Regions from separate parts of the Mesobacillus sp. S13 genome, predicted to be linked through region 1. Evidence: a T-box and tRNA genes for the amino acid it is inferred to sense, from the RefSeq annotation. Region 1 holds a T-box; the other regions hold tRNA genes.
What was found. A T-box is a leader RNA that pairs with one kind of tRNA and senses whether it is charged. The one in region 1 lies ahead of asnS (asparagine--tRNA ligase), so its partner is inferred to be a tRNA-Asn.
Positions count from the first base shown of each region.

Region 2: it has a tRNA-Asn gene. The T-box ahead of asnS (asparagine--tRNA ligase) is inferred to sense a tRNA for this amino acid. The anticodon was not compared.
Region 3: it has a tRNA-Asn gene. The T-box ahead of asnS (asparagine--tRNA ligase) is inferred to sense a tRNA for this amino acid. The anticodon was not compared.
Region 4: it has a tRNA-Asn gene. The T-box ahead of asnS (asparagine--tRNA ligase) is inferred to sense a tRNA for this amino acid. The anticodon was not compared.

Region 1 covers NZ_CP084622.1:3,020,896-3,025,241, forward strand. Annotated here, with positions in the region: gene LGO15_RS15455 (b(o/a)3-type cytochrome-c oxidase subunit 1) at 1-394, shown strand, start outside; gene asnS (asparagine--tRNA ligase) at 543-1,934, opposite strand; T-box leader at 1,987-2,220, opposite strand; gene LGO15_RS15465 (DMT family transporter) at 2,755-3,660, opposite strand; gene LGO15_RS15470 (carboxypeptidase M32) at 3,725-4,346, opposite strand, start outside.
Region 2 covers NZ_CP084622.1:178,897-183,242, reverse strand. Annotated here, with positions in the region: gene rocF (arginase) at 1-320, opposite strand, end outside; tRNA gene LGO15_RS01035 (tRNA-Ala) at 1,132-1,207, opposite strand; tRNA gene LGO15_RS01030 (tRNA-Gly) at 1,212-1,286, opposite strand; tRNA gene LGO15_RS01025 (tRNA-Lys) at 1,357-1,429, opposite strand; tRNA gene LGO15_RS01020 (tRNA-Gln) at 1,437-1,511, opposite strand; tRNA gene LGO15_RS01015 (tRNA-Tyr) at 1,566-1,650, opposite strand; tRNA gene LGO15_RS01010 (tRNA-Thr) at 1,750-1,822, opposite strand; tRNA gene LGO15_RS01005 (tRNA-Val) at 1,838-1,913, opposite strand; tRNA gene LGO15_RS01000 (tRNA-Glu) at 1,917-1,991, opposite strand; tRNA gene LGO15_RS00995 (tRNA-Thr) at 2,010-2,082, opposite strand; tRNA gene LGO15_RS00990 (tRNA-Asn) at 2,125-2,199, opposite strand; rRNA gene rrf (5S ribosomal RNA) at 2,278-2,393, opposite strand; rRNA gene LGO15_RS00980 (23S ribosomal RNA) at 2,532-4,346, opposite strand, start outside.
Region 3 covers NZ_CP084622.1:235,303-239,648, reverse strand. Annotated here, with positions in the region: rRNA gene LGO15_RS01360 (16S ribosomal RNA) at 1-834, opposite strand, end outside; tRNA gene LGO15_RS01355 (tRNA-Gly) at 953-1,026, opposite strand; tRNA gene LGO15_RS01350 (tRNA-Pro) at 1,048-1,124, opposite strand; tRNA gene LGO15_RS01345 (tRNA-Arg) at 1,142-1,218, opposite strand; tRNA gene LGO15_RS01340 (tRNA-Leu) at 1,282-1,367, opposite strand; tRNA gene LGO15_RS01335 (tRNA-Leu) at 1,426-1,510, opposite strand; tRNA gene LGO15_RS01330 (tRNA-Lys) at 1,580-1,655, opposite strand; tRNA gene LGO15_RS01325 (tRNA-Gln) at 1,662-1,736, opposite strand; tRNA gene LGO15_RS01320 (tRNA-Asp) at 1,744-1,819, opposite strand; tRNA gene LGO15_RS01315 (tRNA-Glu) at 1,845-1,919, opposite strand; tRNA gene LGO15_RS01310 (tRNA-Ser) at 1,934-2,024, opposite strand; tRNA gene LGO15_RS01305 (tRNA-Asn) at 2,041-2,115, opposite strand; gene LGO15_RS01300 (SprT family protein) at 2,381-2,854, opposite strand; gene cmpA (cortex morphogenetic protein CmpA) at 2,950-3,069, shown strand; gene LGO15_RS01290 (Tex family protein) at 3,101-4,346, opposite strand, start outside.
Region 4 covers NZ_CP084622.1:3,758,987-3,763,332, reverse strand. Annotated here, with positions in the region: rRNA gene LGO15_RS19270 (23S ribosomal RNA) at 1-258, shown strand, start outside; rRNA gene rrf (5S ribosomal RNA) at 406-521, shown strand; tRNA gene LGO15_RS19260 (tRNA-Val) at 533-608, shown strand; tRNA gene LGO15_RS19255 (tRNA-Thr) at 624-696, shown strand; tRNA gene LGO15_RS19250 (tRNA-Lys) at 707-782, shown strand; tRNA gene LGO15_RS19245 (tRNA-Leu) at 801-885, shown strand; tRNA gene LGO15_RS19240 (tRNA-Gly) at 908-982, shown strand; tRNA gene LGO15_RS19235 (tRNA-Leu) at 993-1,081, shown strand; tRNA gene LGO15_RS19230 (tRNA-Arg) at 1,107-1,183, shown strand; tRNA gene LGO15_RS19225 (tRNA-Pro) at 1,201-1,277, shown strand; tRNA gene LGO15_RS19220 (tRNA-Ala) at 1,295-1,370, shown strand; tRNA gene LGO15_RS19215 (tRNA-Met) at 1,392-1,468, shown strand; tRNA gene LGO15_RS19210 (tRNA-Ile) at 1,508-1,584, shown strand; tRNA gene LGO15_RS19205 (tRNA-Ser) at 1,604-1,696, shown strand; tRNA gene LGO15_RS19200 (tRNA-Met) at 1,715-1,788, shown strand; tRNA gene LGO15_RS19195 (tRNA-Asp) at 1,792-1,867, shown strand; tRNA gene LGO15_RS19190 (tRNA-Phe) at 2,014-2,086, shown strand; tRNA gene LGO15_RS19185 (tRNA-His) at 2,126-2,198, shown strand; tRNA gene LGO15_RS19180 (tRNA-Gly) at 2,211-2,284, shown strand; tRNA gene LGO15_RS19175 (tRNA-Ile) at 2,288-2,361, shown strand; tRNA gene LGO15_RS19170 (tRNA-Asn) at 2,375-2,449, shown strand; tRNA gene LGO15_RS19165 (tRNA-Ser) at 2,457-2,547, shown strand; tRNA gene LGO15_RS19160 (tRNA-Glu) at 2,551-2,622, shown strand; gene glgB (1,4-alpha-glucan branching protein GlgB) at 3,758-4,346, shown strand, end outside.

The DNA of each region.
Region 1 (4,346 bases):
AATCGGTATGACCTTCATGTCCGGTGCAATGCACGCAGCAGGCCTGCTTGGCGCTCCACGCCGTTCATCATTCTCAACTTACGGAGGTGCAGAACAAGCTGCTGAATGGATTCCTTACCAGGTCGCACAGGCAGTCGGTGGATCCATCCTGTTCCTTGGAATCATACTGATGCTTTACATTTTCATCAATCTTGCATTCTTTGCACCTAAAGGTGATGAAGAATTCCCTGTCGGAGAGGTTGCTGATCAAGCTGAGAAGACTCCGATGGTATTCGAAAACTGGAAGTTATGGCTTGGCATCACTGTCCTTTTAATCCTATTCGCATACACAATACCGTTCATCGATATGATCCAAAATGCACCGATAGGATCTAAGGGATATAAGTTCTTCTAAAAGCTTTCTTCTTAAGTATAGAAGCAAAAAATAACCAAAACAGGGTATGAAATCAAAAAAGGTTTCACACCCTGTTTTTTATTGTTATACAGTATTGATCCTAAAAAAATAGGATGCATAGGCATCCTATTTTTTTACAAGTATTTAATTAAAAATCTGCGTTTCCTGGTGTACGAGGGAATGGAATGACATCGCGGATGTTCTTCATCCCTGTTAGATACATAACAAGTCGTTCGAATCCGATTCCGTAGCCAGAATGCTTAGTGCTGCCGTATTTTCTAAGCTCAAGATACCACCAGTAGTCTTCTTCAGACATACCAAGTTCTTTAATTCGTTCTGCGAGGACTTCTTCTCTTTCCTCACGCTGACTTCCCCCAATTAACTCGCCAATTCCAGGGACTAAAAGGTCAGTTGCGGCAACTGTCTTGCCATCCTCATTCGCTCGCATATAAAATGCCTTGATGTCTTTCGGATAGTCGGTTACGAAGACAGGACGCTTGTAAATTTCCTCACTAAGGTAACGCTCATGTTCGGTTTGCAAATCTGTACCCCATTCAACTGGGTATTCAAATTCCTTGCCTGAGTTCTTTAGTAATTCAACTGCTTCGCTATAAGTAACTCGCCCGAAATCGGATTCTAATGCATTCTGCAATCTTTCGATAAGTGTTTTATCAATAAAGCTATTGAAGAAGGCCATTTCTTCTGGTGCATGTTCAAAAACATAATCAATGACATACTTGACCATTTCTTCTCCAAGGTCCATGATATCAGGTAATTCTGCAAAGGCAACTTCCGGCTCGACCATCCAGAATTCCGCAGCATGTCTTGCCGTATTTGAATTTTCTGCCCTGAATGTTGGACCAAAGGTATACACATTACGGAAAGCTAGCGCAAAGCTTTCCGCATTCAGTTGACCGCTCACGGTCAAGTTGGTCTCTTTGCCGAAGAAATCTGCACTTTCATCCACTTTTCCGTCCTCAGTTTTTAGAAGCTTGTTCATGTCCATTGATGTCACACGAAACATTTCCCCGGCACCTTCAGTGTCGCTTCCAGTAATAATCGGTGTATGTACATGGACAAATCCTTTGTCTTGGAAGAATTTGTGTAGGGCATAAGATGCAAGAGATCTTACTCTAAAAACGGCTGAGAAGGCGTTTGCTCTCGGACGTAAGTGAGCGATTGTTCTCAAATATTCAAGGGTATGTCTCTTTTTTTGTATAGGATAATCGGTATCCGACAATCCCTCGACTACAATTTTAGTCGCTTTGATTTCAAAAGGCTGTTTCATGTCAGGAGTTGGTACATATTCACCTTCTACTAAAACAGAAGAGCTAATAGGCAACTTTGTAACTTCTTTGAAGTTATCAAGGGTATCTTCAAAAACAACTTGTACACTCTTAAAGAAAGTTCCATCGTTTAACTCCATAAAGCCAATGGTTTTGGAATCACGAAGAGTACGGATCCATCCTGTAATTTGAACAGTTTGGTCTTTAAAATTTTCTTGGTTTCTGTATAAATCTTTTACTACGGTCTTAATCATAATTAACCTCCTCAGGGTAATTTTTGCAATAAAAAAAGCCTCCTATCCCCAAAAAAGGGACGAAAGGCTGAACTTCCGCGGTACCACCCAAATTGTCATAAAATGACCAACTTTACTACTGCTATCCCAGTCTGTAACGTGCTGGAAACGTCTAAGCCTACTCACGGATATCCCTTTCGGTTAGAACTCAAAGGTGTTCTTCATTTATGCTTCATCGCCAGGCTTCCACCGTCCCCGGCTCGCTATCGAATATAGCAAAAACTACTTTCCTTTTCATCGATTTAAAAATATGTAGTTATCAAAAGGATTTTTACTGTAATAATTTATCACAAAACATAATCTTTTGTCTAGTTGCCCTCCAATTTATTAACACTTATCCTCAAAATCATTATGTACAATCTCAAGTGACACAATTTTCTTTAACTAAAATTATGTTATAACTGAATGTTGATTTCACATTGTTGATAAATAACAGGAAAAATTCCGCTTAAATCGAAAACGAGGCTTATTTCCATAAAAATAAGGGGCGTATTTCCGGTTATTTAATCCAAATCGTTTGATTTTTTCATTTTTTCAGCAGTTAACCGGAATACATCCGCCTATTTCTGCTTCAAAGCTTCCTTCGTATACAATAGCCGGAAATTCTCCGCTTATGAATTCCCATACGTACTCGGAAATTATCATTGATTGATAACTGAGCCTAACTAAAAGCACTTTCAATAGAACAATAAAAAGAAGCTTGGTTTTGAACCAGGCTCCTTTCTCTGTTAATTGCTACATTATTATGCTTGTTCGTTTCCCCACTACAAAAGAGACTGAATCACACAGTGAAGTGCTTTGTATGCTTCCTGCTCGGAAATGAGATATTAATAGATATTACAGATAGGATAATCAATGAGGATCCGAGCAACTGAAGACTTCCCAGCCTGTCACCATACACCAGTATTCCCAGCATGGTGGCAATGACAGGTTCTAGTGTAGCAACTACTGCCGCAGTACTGCTTTCCGTCCTTTCAAGGCCCCAGGAGTAAGCAAAATAGGCAACCACAGTTGGAAAAACCCCTAATCCAATTGCATAAAGCCACACATCCCCAGCAAAAAGGACATCCGTTTTGCTGAAAATGCCAGTTGTCGGAACGAGGGCAGCCGAAGCTACCAGAAATGTATACAATGTGACCGTAAAAGGATGGTAGCGCCTTAATGCGATCTTGCCAAATATACTGTAAAGAGCGTAGCCGAAGCCTGCCCCTAAGCCAATAAGCATACTGGAGGCAGAAAACGACATTCCCCCCTGCCCTGTAATGCCTGCGGCAAGTGTACAGCCAATGACGGTCATGACAATCGCAAACAGCTTCTTCCTGTTAATGCTTTCTTTCAGGAAAAGAAAGGATAAAACCGCAACAAAAGCCGGAGAAGTATAGAGTAAAGCTACTGCAATCGGGATGTTCATCAGGTTGATTGCCGTAAAATAAGACCAATTAAAAAACACAATGCTTAAAATCCCTGTACCCACAAAAAGATACAAGTCTTTCACCCTGATTTTTAAATGACTTCGATAAAAAGCCATTCCCACCAAAATCAAAATAATGGCAGCAGCCATCACTCTGATTGCCACAATCTCCATCGCCGTGAATCCAGCATTCGTAAGGCCTTTTACAAAAAAGCCGATAAGCCCCCACATCGCCGCAGCAAAGGCAATCATTAAATATGGTAATTTCCCGGACATACATTCACCACACAGAAAAGATGGCAGGAAGACTGCCATCTTTTTTTATAAAAATAGGATCTTACTAGACCATCTGGTATACTTTATTGTATTTCTCGTATAAATAATCCACTAAGTACTGGGCATTGAGTCCCTCACCAGTTACATCAGTCAAAATTTCAAGTGGTTTTTTCATTTTTCCATGCTTGTGGACTTTCTCAGTCATCCATTCTTTAATTGGCTTAAGATTCCCTTGTTCCAGGAGTTCCTCATAGTCAGGCAAGTCTTTGAGCATGGCATCCTTAAACTGCGCTGCATACATATAGCCTAAAGCGTAGGATGGGAAGTAACCAAAGCTGCCTCCAGCCCAATGTACATCCTGAAGGACACCCTGTGCATCATTTTCCGGCCTGATGCCAAGATACTGTTCATATTTGTCATTCCAGATCTGCGGAAGATCTTTTACTTCTATTTCATCATTGAATAAGCCTTTTTCAATCTCGTATCGGACCATTACATGCAGCGGATATGTTAGCTCATCTGCCTCGATCCTGATCAAACTTGGCTTGGACTCATTGACAGCCCGATAGAAATCCTCTACTTCCACGCCTGAAAACTGTCCATCTGAATACTCCTGCAGCAGGCTGTAGTTGTTTTTCCAGAAGGAGTAGTTGCGGCCGACAAAGTTCTCGTAGAAAAGTGACTGG
Region 2 (4,346 bases), 2.0 Mb from region 1:
CCCGCCAATGTCCCTATCGCAATGCTATGGTCACCGCCTAATACAAGCGGAAATGAACCTGATTCAATAATCTTGTCTACCTCTTCAGCAAGCAAACTATTTTTTTCCGCTACCAGTTCCAGGTTGCGCAGATTGCTATTAGGATCAATCTTTACCTCAGGTCTGCCAACAGCTATATCTCCCAGATCCTCTATCTCATCAAATAACACTCTCAGTCTTTCATTTATTCCAGCATAACGGATCGCACTCGGGCCCATGTCGACTCCCCTTCTCATCTGACCCAAATCCATAGGCATGCCAATAATCGAAAGTTTCTTCATTTCTTCTCCCCCTTGCTATCTCTCGTCTACCCCCTATTTTAAACGCTTTCATTCAAATGACTCAACTGGACAATTTCATGAATATATATACGGTTTAGAATTGAGTGAATTTATATATTGAAGTATCCGTAAAACCATAATAAGGGAGGATTTGAACAGCTAGTGCGAGAAGGAGCAGTGAAGTTCCCGCCTGATGACGTGCGGCTAAATCACTGATTGTTGAAAAAAAAGCACATGCACTGCAATGTGGATTCTTGACAGCTTTAGGCCTTTACACCCAGAAACCTGTCGTAATAACTGCACTTTCTTGACAACTTTGAGCTCTACACCTTGAAACCTGTCATAATAACTGCACTTTCTTGACAGCTTTGAGCTCTACATCTTGAAACCTGTCATAATAACCTCACTTTCTTGACAGCTTTGAATTCTACTCCATGAAACCTGTCATAATAACTGCACTTTCTTGACAGCTTTGAGCTCCATAACCTGAAACCTGTCATAATAACTCCGCTTTCTTGACGGCTTTGGGCTCTACACCTTGAAAGCTGTCACAATAATTCCGTTTTCTTGACAGCTTTGAACTCCATTACCTAAAATCTGTCATAATAACCGCTCTTTCTTGACAGCTTTGGCCTCTTCTCCTAAAAAGCTGTCACAATAACTGCTCGTACTTGAGCCCCAACTCCTAAAAGTATGGCTATAACCATGCTCTCTTATAGCTTAAACCCTCACCAAACTCTATCGATTGAAAAATAAAAAAAGCCATAAATCCAATTGGATTTATGACTGAAATGGTATTTATGTAGTGTGATGGTGGAGCCTAGCGGGATCGAACCGCTGACCTCCTGCGTGCAAGGCAGGCGCTCTCCCAGCTGAGCTAAGGCCCCATTTTGGAGCGGAAGACGGGATTCGAACCCGCGACCCCAACCTTGGCAAGGTTGTATTCTACCACTGAACTACTTCCGCATGTTTTTATTATATAGATAAGACCCCTAAAAATAAAGTACAAGTTCATTCTTAGGGGTCTTAACATGAGTGAGCCATGAAGGACTCGAACCTTCGACCCTCTGATTAAAAGTCAGATGCTCTACCGACTGAGCTAATGGCTCAAAAAAATGGCTGGGCTAGCTGGATTCGAACCAACGCATGACGGAGTCAAAGTCCGTTGCCTTACCGCTTGGCTATAGCCCAATGAAAAAATAAAAAGGACATTAGTAGCTTGTCCAATTTTAATATGTATTAAAATGGTGGAGGGGGACGGATTCGAACCGCCGAACCCTGAGGGAGCGGATTTACAGTCCGCCGCGTTTAGCCACTTCGCTACCCCTCCACATAATAAAGCTTCCTAAAACTAATACATGCTTATAATCCTTTTCGGGATTTTTCGCATCTTTTCACTGAAATTTATTCAGGTAATTTAGAAAGAAGGTGCCGGCAAGAGGACTTGAACCCCCAACCTACTGATTACAAGTCAGTTGCTCTACCAATTGAGCTACACCGGCATGGTTAATAATAAATGGTGGAGGATGACGGGATCGAACCGCCGACCCTCTGCTTGTAAGGCAGATGCTCTCCCAGCTGAGCTAATCCTCCATTTGGTGACCCCTACGGGATTCGAACCCGTGTTACCGCCGTGAAAGGGCGGTGTCTTAACCGCTTGACCAAGGGGCCATATAATAATATATTCAGAGCTTCCAAGCGGGCTCGAACCGCTGACCTCTTCCTTACCATGGAAGTGCTCTACCTGCTGAGCTATGGAAGCATGTTGCTGCCAGCTCAAACGACTTTCGTCATTTAGAGATAATGGCTCCGCAGGTAGGATTCGAACCTACGACCGCTCGGTTAACAGCCGAGTGCTCTACCACTGAGCTACTGCGGAATAATGATAATTTTCATAACTCTTGCAGATGATTCGAATACCACATCTTAGAGTAATCTAAGATGATCATGCATCATCGCCCGGCGGCGTCCTACTCTCACAGGGGGAAACCCCCAACTACCATCGGCGCTGAGAAGCTTAACTTCCGTGTTCGGTATGGGAACGGGTGTGACCTTCTCGCCATCGCCACCAGACAATTTTTAAGGACAATATTTATTATACTGCCTTTTATGCATTTTTCAAGAGGTAATTTTTTTTGCTGTCGCAAAAAATTTATTCCCTCAAAACTAGATAATGTGTAAGAAGAATTTCAAGAAAAACGAATGATCTATTTGGTTAAGTCCTCGAACGATTAGTATCAGTCAGCTCCACACGTCACCGCGCTTCCACCTCTGACCTATCAACCTGATCATCTTTCAGGGTTCTTACTAGCTTGCGCTATGGGAAATCTCATCTTGAGGGGGGCTTCATGCTTAGATGCTTTCAGCACTTATCCCGTCCGCACATAGCTACCCAGCGATGCCTTTGGCAAGACAACTGGTACACCAGCGGTGCGTCCATCCCGGTCCTCTCGTACTAAGGACAGCTCCTCTCAAATTTCCTGCGCCCACGACGGATAGGGACCGAACTGTCTCACGACGTTCTGAACCCAGCTCGCGTACCGCTTTAATGGGCGAACAGCCCAACCCTTGGGACCGACTACAGCCCCAGGATGCGATGAGCCGACATCGAGGTGCCAAACCTCCCCGTCGATGTGGACTCTTGGGGGAGATAAGCCTGTTATCCCCGGGGTAGCTTTTATCCGTTGAGCGATGGCCCTTCCATGCGGAACCACCGGATCACTAAGCCCGACTTTCGTCCCTGCTCGACTTGTAGGTCTCGCAGTCAAGCTCCCTTGTGCCTTTACACTCTGCGAATGATTTCCAACCATTCTGAGGGAACCTTTGGGCGCCTCCGTTACTCTTTAGGAGGCGACCGCCCCAGTCAAACTGCCCACCTGACACTGTCTCCCGCCCCGATCAGGGGCGTGGGTTAGAATTTCAATACAGCCAGGGTAGTATCCCACCGACGCCTCCACCGAAGCTGGCGCTCCGGTTTCTCAGGCTCCTACCTATCCTGTACAAGCTGTACCAAAATTCAATATCAGGCTACAGTAAAGCTCCACGGGGTCTTTCCGTCCTGTCGCGGGTAACCTGCATCTTCACAGGTACTATAATTTCACCGAGTCTCTCGTTGAGACAGTGCCCAGATCGTTACGCCTTTCGTGCGGGTCGGAACTTACCCGACAAGGAATTTCGCTACCTTAGGACCGTTATAGTTACGGCCGCCGTTTACTGGGGCTTCGATTCAGAGCTTCGCGTGAGCTAACCCCTCCTCTTAACCTTCCAGCACCGGGCAGGCGTCAGCCCCTATACTTCGCCTTGCGGCTTCGCAGAGACCTGTGTTTTTGCTAAACAGTCGCCTGGGCCTATTCACTGCGGCTCATCCGGGCTATTCACCCAAATGAGCACCCCTTCTCCCGAAGTTACGGGGTCATTTTGCCGAGTTCCTTAACGAGAGTTCTCTCGCTCACCTTAGGATTCTCTCCTCGCCTACCTGTGTCGGTTTGCGGTACGGGCACCTTTTATCTCGCTAGAGGCTTTTCTTGGCAGTGTGGAATCAGGAACTTCGGTACTATATTTCCCTCGCTGTCACAGCTCAGCCTTCACGCAAGCGGGATTTGCCTCACTTGCAGCCTAACTGCTTAGACGCGCATATCCAACAGCGCGCTTACCCTATCCTCCTGCGTCCCCCCGTCGCTCAAACGATAAAGAGGTGGTACAGGAATATCAACCTGTTGTCCATCGCCTACGCCTTTCGGCCTCGGCTTAGGTCCCGACTAACCCTGAGAGGACGAGCCTTCCTCAGGAAACCTTAGGCATTCGGTGGATGGGATTCTCACCCATCTTTCGCTACTCATACCGGCATTCTCACTTCTAAGCGCTCCACCAGTCCTTACGGTCTGACTTCAACGCCCTTAGAACGCTCTCCTACCACTGACATCTAAGATGTCAATCCACAGCTTCGGTGATACGTTTAGCCCCGGTACATTTTCGGCGCAGAGTCACTCGACCAGTGAGCTATTACGCACTCTTTAAATGGTGGCT
Region 3 (4,346 bases), 2.0 Mb from region 1:
TAGCACTCATCGTTTACGGCGTGGACTACCAGGGTATCTAATCCTGTTCGCTCCCCACGCTTTCGCGCCTCAGCGTCAGTTACAGACCAGAGAGCCGCCTTCGCCACTGGTGTTCCTCCACATCTCTACGCATTTCACCGCTACACGTGGAATTCCGCTCTCCTCTTCTGCACTCAAGTTCCCCAGTTTCCAATGACCCTCCCCGGTTGAGCCGGGGGCTTTCACATCAGACTTAAGGAACCGCCTGCGCGCGCTTTACGCCCAATAATTCCGGACAACGCTTGCCACCTACGTATTACCGCGGCTGCTGGCACGTAGTTAGCCGTGGCTTTCTGGTCAGGTACCGTCAAGGTACCGGCAGTTACTCCGGTACTTGTTCTTCCCTGACAACAGAGCTTTACGACCCGAAGGCCTTCATCGCTCACGCGGCGTTGCTCCGTCAGACTTTCGTCCATTGCGGAAGATTCCCTACTGCTGCCTCCCGTAGGAGTCTGGGCCGTGTCTCAGTCCCAGTGTGGCCGATCACCCTCTCAGGTCGGCTACGCATCGTTGCCTTGGTGAGCCGTTACCTCACCAACTAGCTAATGCGCCGCGGGCCCATCTGTAAGTGACAGCCGAAACCGTCTTTCAGCTTTCCCTCATGTGAGGGAAAGGATTATCCGGTATTAGCTCCGGTTTCCCGAAGTTATCCCAGTCTTACAGGCAGGTTGCCCACGTGTTACTCACCCGTCCGCCGCTGATCTTCAAAAGCAAGCTAATGAAGATCCGCTCGACTTGCATGTATTAGGCACGCCGCCAGCGTTCGTCCTGAGCCAGGATCAAACTCTCCAAGAAAGAGTTATGAGTTAGCTCATAAAGTTAAAACGTTGGCTCATGTTCTTCTATAATAGAAGCCATGATAATTTATTGTTTGTTGACGCTTGTTTGTTTAGTTTTCAAAGAGCAATGAAATTGGAGCGGGTGAAGAGAATCGAACTCTCATCATCAGCTTGGAAGGCTGAGGTTTTACCACTAAACTACACCCGCATATAAAGTTGAATTGCTGAATGGTCGGGAAGACAGGATTCGAACCTGCGACCCCTTGGTCCCAAACCAAGTGCTCTACCAAGCTGAGCTACTCCCCGTTATTGAAGAAAAATAATGGCGCGCCCGAAAGGAGTCGAACCCATAACCTTCTGATCCGTAGTCAGACGCTCTATCCAATTGAGCTACGGGCGCATATAGTATTGATAGCAACTTTTATATATTATCACACCCGATAAAGGATGTCAATAACTTTTTTGGTGCGGCCGAGAGGACTTGAACCTCCACGGGGTTGCCCCCACTAGGCCCTCAACCTAGCGCGTCTGCCATTCCGCCACGACCGCATAACATGACAGGTTTAAATCTTAACTGATTCAAGCACATTAATCAACAGGTAATTAATGGTGCGGGTGAAGGGAGTCGAACCCCCACGCCTTGCGGCGCCAGATCCTAAGTCTGGTGCGTCTGCCAATTCCGCCACACCCGCATATTCACATTGTTCCTTTTTTCGCTGGAGCGAATTAAGGAAGATTATTTCGCTAGTGCGAAAATATCATGGTGAGCCATGAAGGACTCGAACCTTCGACCCTCTGATTAAAAGTCAGATGCTCTACCGACTGAGCTAATGGCTCAAAAAATGGCTGGGCTAGCTGGATTCGAACCAACGCATGACGGAGTCAAAGTCCGTTGCCTTACCGCTTGGCTATAGCCCAATAAAAATGGCGGTCCCGACCGGGATCGAACCGGCGATCTCCTGCGTGACAGGCAGGCATGTTAACCGCTACACCACGGGACCAGAGGAAATATCATATGTTTTAAAATGGTGACCCCTACGGGATTCGAACCCGTGTTACCGCCGTGAAAGGGCGGTGTCTTAACCGCTTGACCAAGGGGCCATATTAAAAGGTTCTGGCGGAGAAGGAGGGATTTGAACCCTCGCGCCGGTTACCCGACCTACACCCTTAGCAGGGGCGCCTCTTCAGCCTCTTGAGTACTTCCCCATACCTTTAAAATTAATGGCTCCGCAGGTAGGATTCGAACCTACGACCGCTCGGTTAACAGCCGAGTGCTCTACCACTGAGCTACTGCGGAAAAATAGTATTTGTTCTTTCAAAAGTTACCCTTAGCCGACTGTCCTCATCTCAGGACGCTTATCCAAGAAGCGGCTCGATGAGTACAACTCGCAGTAAAATCGGAGATGATATCGCTCGTTGCTCTACCACTGAGCTACTGCGGAATAACTTTATTTTTTTGTGCCGTTGTCTTATCGACTCTTACTATTATAGGGAGGTGCCCACTAAAAGTCAAGGGTGTTTTAAATAAGTTTTTCATTTCTTTTTTAGAAGCCTACAAAGCCTTATTCTACAGTCATTTCTTTTACTTTTATCAGCTTTCCTCGGCATTTTCCACACACATATTTCGAGGTATTGATAGATCTTTTGCGGCGATAGATCAACTTACATTCGCTGCACTGATAATAAATGAATTTCTGTTTCACCCTTCTTTTCTTTTCTTCCGGAAGCACTGAACAAAATCTCGGGGCATCTACCTTTTTCAACAAATCTCTAAAGTCTTTATCGCGATGCTTGTATCCTTTTCCTTCTATATGAAGGTGGTAATGGCATAGCTCATGTTTGATAATCCCAATGAGTTCAGCTTCACCCAGCTGCTCAAAATACTTTTTATTAATTTCGATATTGTGGCTGCTTAGCATGTATCGTCCGCCGGTTGTCCGGAGTCTGGGGTTGAAGAATGCTTTATGCCGGAATGGTTTCTGGAAGTATTCCTTGGAAATCAACACGACAAGATCGTGTAATTCTTGATCAGTCATCTGCAAAACGCCTGCCTTTTAAAGAAACATGACAACCTATTATAGCATATATTAATGTTACCTTTTAACGTATTATCTTAAGGAGGTATTGCTCTATGCCTGTCTGGTTTCAAAATCAAATGAAACGAGCCTTCTATGAGAAAAACAGATATCAAATCAAACTTCTAAACCAATGTTGGTACTTTTATAGAAAGAAACATGGGTCAAATGATTAAAAGACTGCAGGGTCTCCTGCAGTCTTTTGTATTATGCCTGGTCAGGCTTCAGCATTGTCAAAGCGACTCGACCTTTCTTCTGGTCGACACTATCCACCCAAACAGTAACGACGTCCCCGACGGAGACAATATCAAGGGGGTGTTTTACGAATCGGTTGCTTAGCTTCGAGATATGGACAAGCCCATCTTGTTTTACCCCGATATCAACGAAGGCTCCGAAGTCTACCACATTTCGTACAGTACCTTGAAGTTCCATTCCTGTTTTCAGATCCTCAAGCTTCAATACATCCTTTTTCAATAGCGGTGCTGGAAGCTCATCACGCGGGTCCCGTTCAGGTCTTACAAGTGCATCTATAATATCTTTCAGTGTAAGTTTGCCGATTCCTAATTCATCTGCTGTTTGGTCGATGTTGATTTTTGCGAGAGCATCCTTTAAGGCTGGAGTCCCTAAATCCTTAGATTTAAAGCCAAGGCTCTCGAGTAATTGTTTTACCTCACCGTAACTTTCCGGGTGGATGCCCGTTCGATCTAGAGGTTCCTTTCCATCAATTACACGCAGGAATCCAATTGCCTGTTCATAGGTTTTGGCTCCAAGTCGCGGAATTTTTTTCAGCTGCGTCCTGCTAGTAAACTTTCCTTCTTCCTCACGTTTCTTCACGATGTTATTGGCTACTGTTTTGGAAAGGCCAGATACATACTGCAATAAAGAAGATGAAGCTGTATTTACATTGACTCCTACCTGGTTAACTGCTGTCTCAACAACGAATGTCAGAGATTCAGATAGCTTTTTCTGGCTGACATCATGCTGATACTGGCCAACACCGACGGATTTCGGGTCGATTTTAACAAGTTCAGCAAGTGGGTCCTGCAATCGTCGGGCAATTGAAACCGCGCTTCGCTCTTCAACCTGGTAATTAGGAAATTCTTCACGAGCAAGGTCTGACGCGGAATAGACACTGGCACCCGCTTCATTGACAATGAGATAGTAAATCTCCTTATCCATTTCTTTCAGTATATCCGACACGAATTGTTCCGTTTCCCTGGATGCAGTACCGTTGCCGATTGCAACCATTTCTACGTCATACTCTTTTAGGACCTTAACGAACTTATCCTTAGCTTCCGTATTTTTCGAGCCAGAGGTATGCGGGTAAATGACGCCGATTGAAAGAACTTTTCCCGTTTCATCTACAGCAGCCAACTTGCAGCCTGTTCTGAATGCAGGGTCAACTCCCAGGACCACCTTCCCTTTTAAAGGTGGTTGCAAGAGCAATTTTCGG
Region 4 (4,346 bases), 740 kb from region 1:
GGAGCTGTCCTTAGTACGAGAGGACCGGGATGGACGCACCGCTGGTGTACCAGTTGTCTTGCCAAAGGCATCGCTGGGTAGCTATGTGCGGACGGGATAAGTGCTGAAAGCATCTAAGCATGAAGCCCCCCTCAAGATGAGATTTCCCATAGCGCAAGCTAGTAAGAACCCTGAAAGATGATCAGGTTGATAGGTCAGAGGTGGAAGCGCGGTGACGTGTGGAGCTGACTGATACTAATCGTTCGAGGACTTAACCAAATTGATCATTCGTTCTTCTTGAAATTCTTCTTACACATTATCTAGTTTTGAGGGAATAAAAGCTTTTCATTAAGTGAAAAACTTTTTAAAATTTCTCTTGCAAAATGTATAAAAGACAGTATAATAGATATTGTCTTCAAAAAAATGTCTGGTGACGATAGCGAGAAGGTCACACCCGTTCCCATACCGAACACGGAAGTTAAGCTTCTCAGCGCCGATGGTAGTTGGGGGTTTCCCCCTGTGAGAGTAGGACGTCGCCGGGCAGTTTCAAAATGGAGGATTAGCTCAGCTGGGAGAGCATCTGCCTTACAAGCAGAGGGTCGGCGGTTCGATCCCGTCATCCTCCACCATTATTTACTCACCATGCCGGTGTAGCTCAATTGGTAGAGCAACTGACTTGTAATCAGTAGGTTGGGGGTTCAAGTCCTCTTGCCGGCACCTTTTGTACGAGCCATTAGCTCAGTCGGTAGAGCATCTGACTTTTAATCAGAGGGTCGAAGGTTCGAGTCCTTCATGGCTCACCATTTTTCTTGAAATAGTATGCGGGTGTGGCGGAATTGGCAGACGCACCAGACTTAGGATCTGGCGCCGCAAGGCGTGGGGGTTCGACTCCCTTCACCCGCACCATTTCTTTTTTTAAAAAAATAATGCGGAAGTAGTTCAGTGGTAGAATACAACCTTGCCAAGGTTGGGGTCGCGGGTTCGAATCCCGTCTTCCGCTCCATAGTTCCTTAGCCGGGGTGGCGGAACTGGCAGACGCACAGGACTTAAAATCCTGCGGTAGGTGACTACCGTACCGGTTCGATTCCGGTCCTCGGCACCACCAAGTTAGCTAATGTACTAAATATGCGCCCGTAGCTCAATTGGATAGAGCGTCTGACTACGGATCAGAAGGTTATGGGTTCGACTCCTTTCGGGCGCGCCATTATATTTTCTCTTTATCGGGGAGTAGCTCAGCTTGGTAGAGCACTTGGTTTGGGACCAAGGGGTCGCAGGTTCGAATCCTGTCTTCCCGACCATGCTACTTATATTATATGGGGCCTTAGCTCAGCTGGGAGAGCGCCTGCCTTGCACGCAGGAGGTCAGCGGTTCGATCCCGCTAGGCTCCACCATATAACTTACAATAATAATTTGGCGGTGTAGCTCAGCTGGCTAGAGCGTACGGTTCATACCCGTAAGGTCGGGGGTTCGATCCCCTCCGCCGCTACCAATTTTAATCTGGTTGAACCTATTCAATCTAGGATATCCTGGACCTTTAGCTCAGCTGGTTAGAGCAGACGGCTCATAACCGTCCGGTCGTAGGTTCGAGTCCTACAAGGTCCACCATTTTACTTGATTTTCATACGGAGGTATACCCAAGTCTGGCTGAAGGGATCGGTCTTGAAAACCGACAGGCGGGTAACACCGCGCGGGGGTTCGAATCCCTCTACCTCCTCCATAATTTAATTAATATCGTCGCGGGGTGGAGCAGTCCGGTAGCTCGTCGGGCTCATAACCCGAAGGTCGCAGGTTCAAATCCTGCCCCCGCAATCTGGTCCCGTGGTGTAGCGGTTAACATGCCTGCCTGTCACGCAGGAGATCGCCGGTTCGATCCCGGTCGGGACCGCCATTTTTATTTTTTTTGCTTAGTAGTTCAGTCGGTAGAGCAGATTGCTCACTTCCTGAATAAGCTTCTGCGGCAATCTGCGAGAAAGACCGAATGTCATTCGAGCAAAGGCCCTAAATAAGTAAAAGTTTGAGATGCAATATTATAGTGGCTCAGTAGCTCAGTCGGTAGAGCAAAGGACTGAAAATCCTTGTGTCGGCGGTTCGATTCCGTCCTGAGCCACCTTATTTAATTTAAAATGGATATACAATTATAGATATGGCGATTGTGGCGAAGTGGTTAACGCATCGGATTGTGGTTCCGACATTCGTGGGTTCGATTCCCATCAGTCGCCCCTTTTTTATATGCGGGTGTAGTTTAGTGGTAAAACCTCAGCCTTCCAAGCTGATGATGAGAGTTCGATTCTCTTCACCCGCTCCATAAGGGCCTATAGCTCAGCTGGTTAGAGCGCACGCCTGATAAGCGTGAGGTCGGTGGTTCGAGTCCACTTAGGCCCATTTTTTATATTATTCCGCAGTAGCTCAGTGGTAGAGCACTCGGCTGTTAACCGAGCGGTCGTAGGTTCGAATCCTACCTGCGGAGCCATTTTTATGGGGAAGTACTCAAGAGGCTGAAGAGGCGCCCCTGCTAAGGGTGTAGGTCGGGTAACCGGCGCGAGGGTTCAAATCCCTCCTTCTCCGCCATAAGGCCCCTTGGTCAAGCGGTTAAGACACCGCCCTTTCACGGCGGTAACACGGGTTCGAATCCCGTAGGGGTCATAAGGAAAGCTGTTAGCAAATTTGCTAACAGCTTTTTTTTATGTCCATATAATCTAGGAAGCCAGGTAATTGATTCAAAGGTACTTTTAAATGGCTATTTGATCAATACATCAAGCAGCCTAGACTAAAAAGAAGGTAAAATATTCAAGAAGGAACTAGTATATCATTGCCCGTTCAGAGGTATAAGCAAAAATTAGTAACAAACAGAAGAGATATGTGCCTGGTGATGAGGTCCACGGTCAAAACCGGTAACATAAAGAAGAGATATGTGCCCGGTTATAAGGTCCACGGTCAAAACCGGTAACATAAAGAAGAGATATGTGCCCGGTTATAAGGTCCACGGCCAAAACCGGTAACATAAAGAAGAGATATGTGCCCGGTTAGGAGGTCCATGGTCAAAACCGGTAACATAAAGAAGAGATATGTGCCCGGTTAGGAGGTCCATGGTCAAAACCGGTAACATAAAGAAGAGATATGTGCCCGGTTATAAGGTCCAGGGTCAAGACCGGTAACATAAAGAGTAGATATATGCCCGGTTAGGAGGTCCATGGTCAAAACCGGTAACATAAAGAGATAAGTGCCCGGTCCAGGATAGAAAGGGAAGAACTCGTAACATATATAAAGCATTGAAAGTGATTTGTCTAATGGCTGAAGAAGCGAGAATCAAGCCATACAATAAGCATATCTTAACATCCAATCAAATGATCCACCTAGCTATCCATGCCCCAATCTGTACTGCTAGATCCATATTAGTTACAACCTCAAACAACTCAAACAACTCAAACAACTCAAACAACTCAAACAACTCAAACAACTATAGTCACTTCCTCAATAATATGAAAACGTTATCAATCAATAACATTTTTTCTCCTGTTCCCTCTATCAAACCTAATAAATTCAACAAATCTTTCTAATGAATCATTATTCATTTTTAACTTTCGTTCTCCAAAATTCGCGTAATTGGAAGATTTAGTACATTGAAGCGCTGTCATTTATGTGTGTTTGTCGAATGGAGCGTATTCTTGAGTGTTATTGTCGAAATATTAAAAAAATGTTTACAAGGAATTCCTTCTGGTAACTAGAATACTACTGAAATAGGCAGTTTTTTAGTTTTTACAAAGGCAGGTGGACGGCAATGGTGATCAATCCTACAGAGTTTGAATTGCATCTGTTTCATGAAGGGAATCTGTTCCAGAGTCACAATTTATTTGGAGCACATGTCATGAAAACGGAAACTGGAACATATACTCGATTTTGTGTGTGGGCTCCGAAGGCGATGCACGTGAGGCTTGCGGGCGATTTTAATCATTGGGTTGCAGACGGATATGAGTTTCATAAAGTCAATCAGGAGGGGGTCTGGCAGCTCTCTCTCGAAGGAGATCTGACTGGTGCCATTTATAAATATGAGATTGTGACTGCGTCGGGTGAGCGGTTGCTCAAATCTGACCCTTATGCATTTTTTTCGGAAGTAAGGCCGAATACAGCATCTATTGTCTACTCATTGGATGGCTACAAATGGAATGATCAGAAATGGCTGCAAAAACGTGAAAAGAGGAGCACACTCGGTGAGCCGATGTTCATCTATGAACTGCATGTGGGTTCTTGGAAGAAGCATGAGGATGGAAAGTTCCTTACATATCGTGAGCTTGTTGATGAGTTGATTCCATATATTCTTTCTCACGGATACACACATATAGAATTATTGCCTCTAACTGAGCATCCGC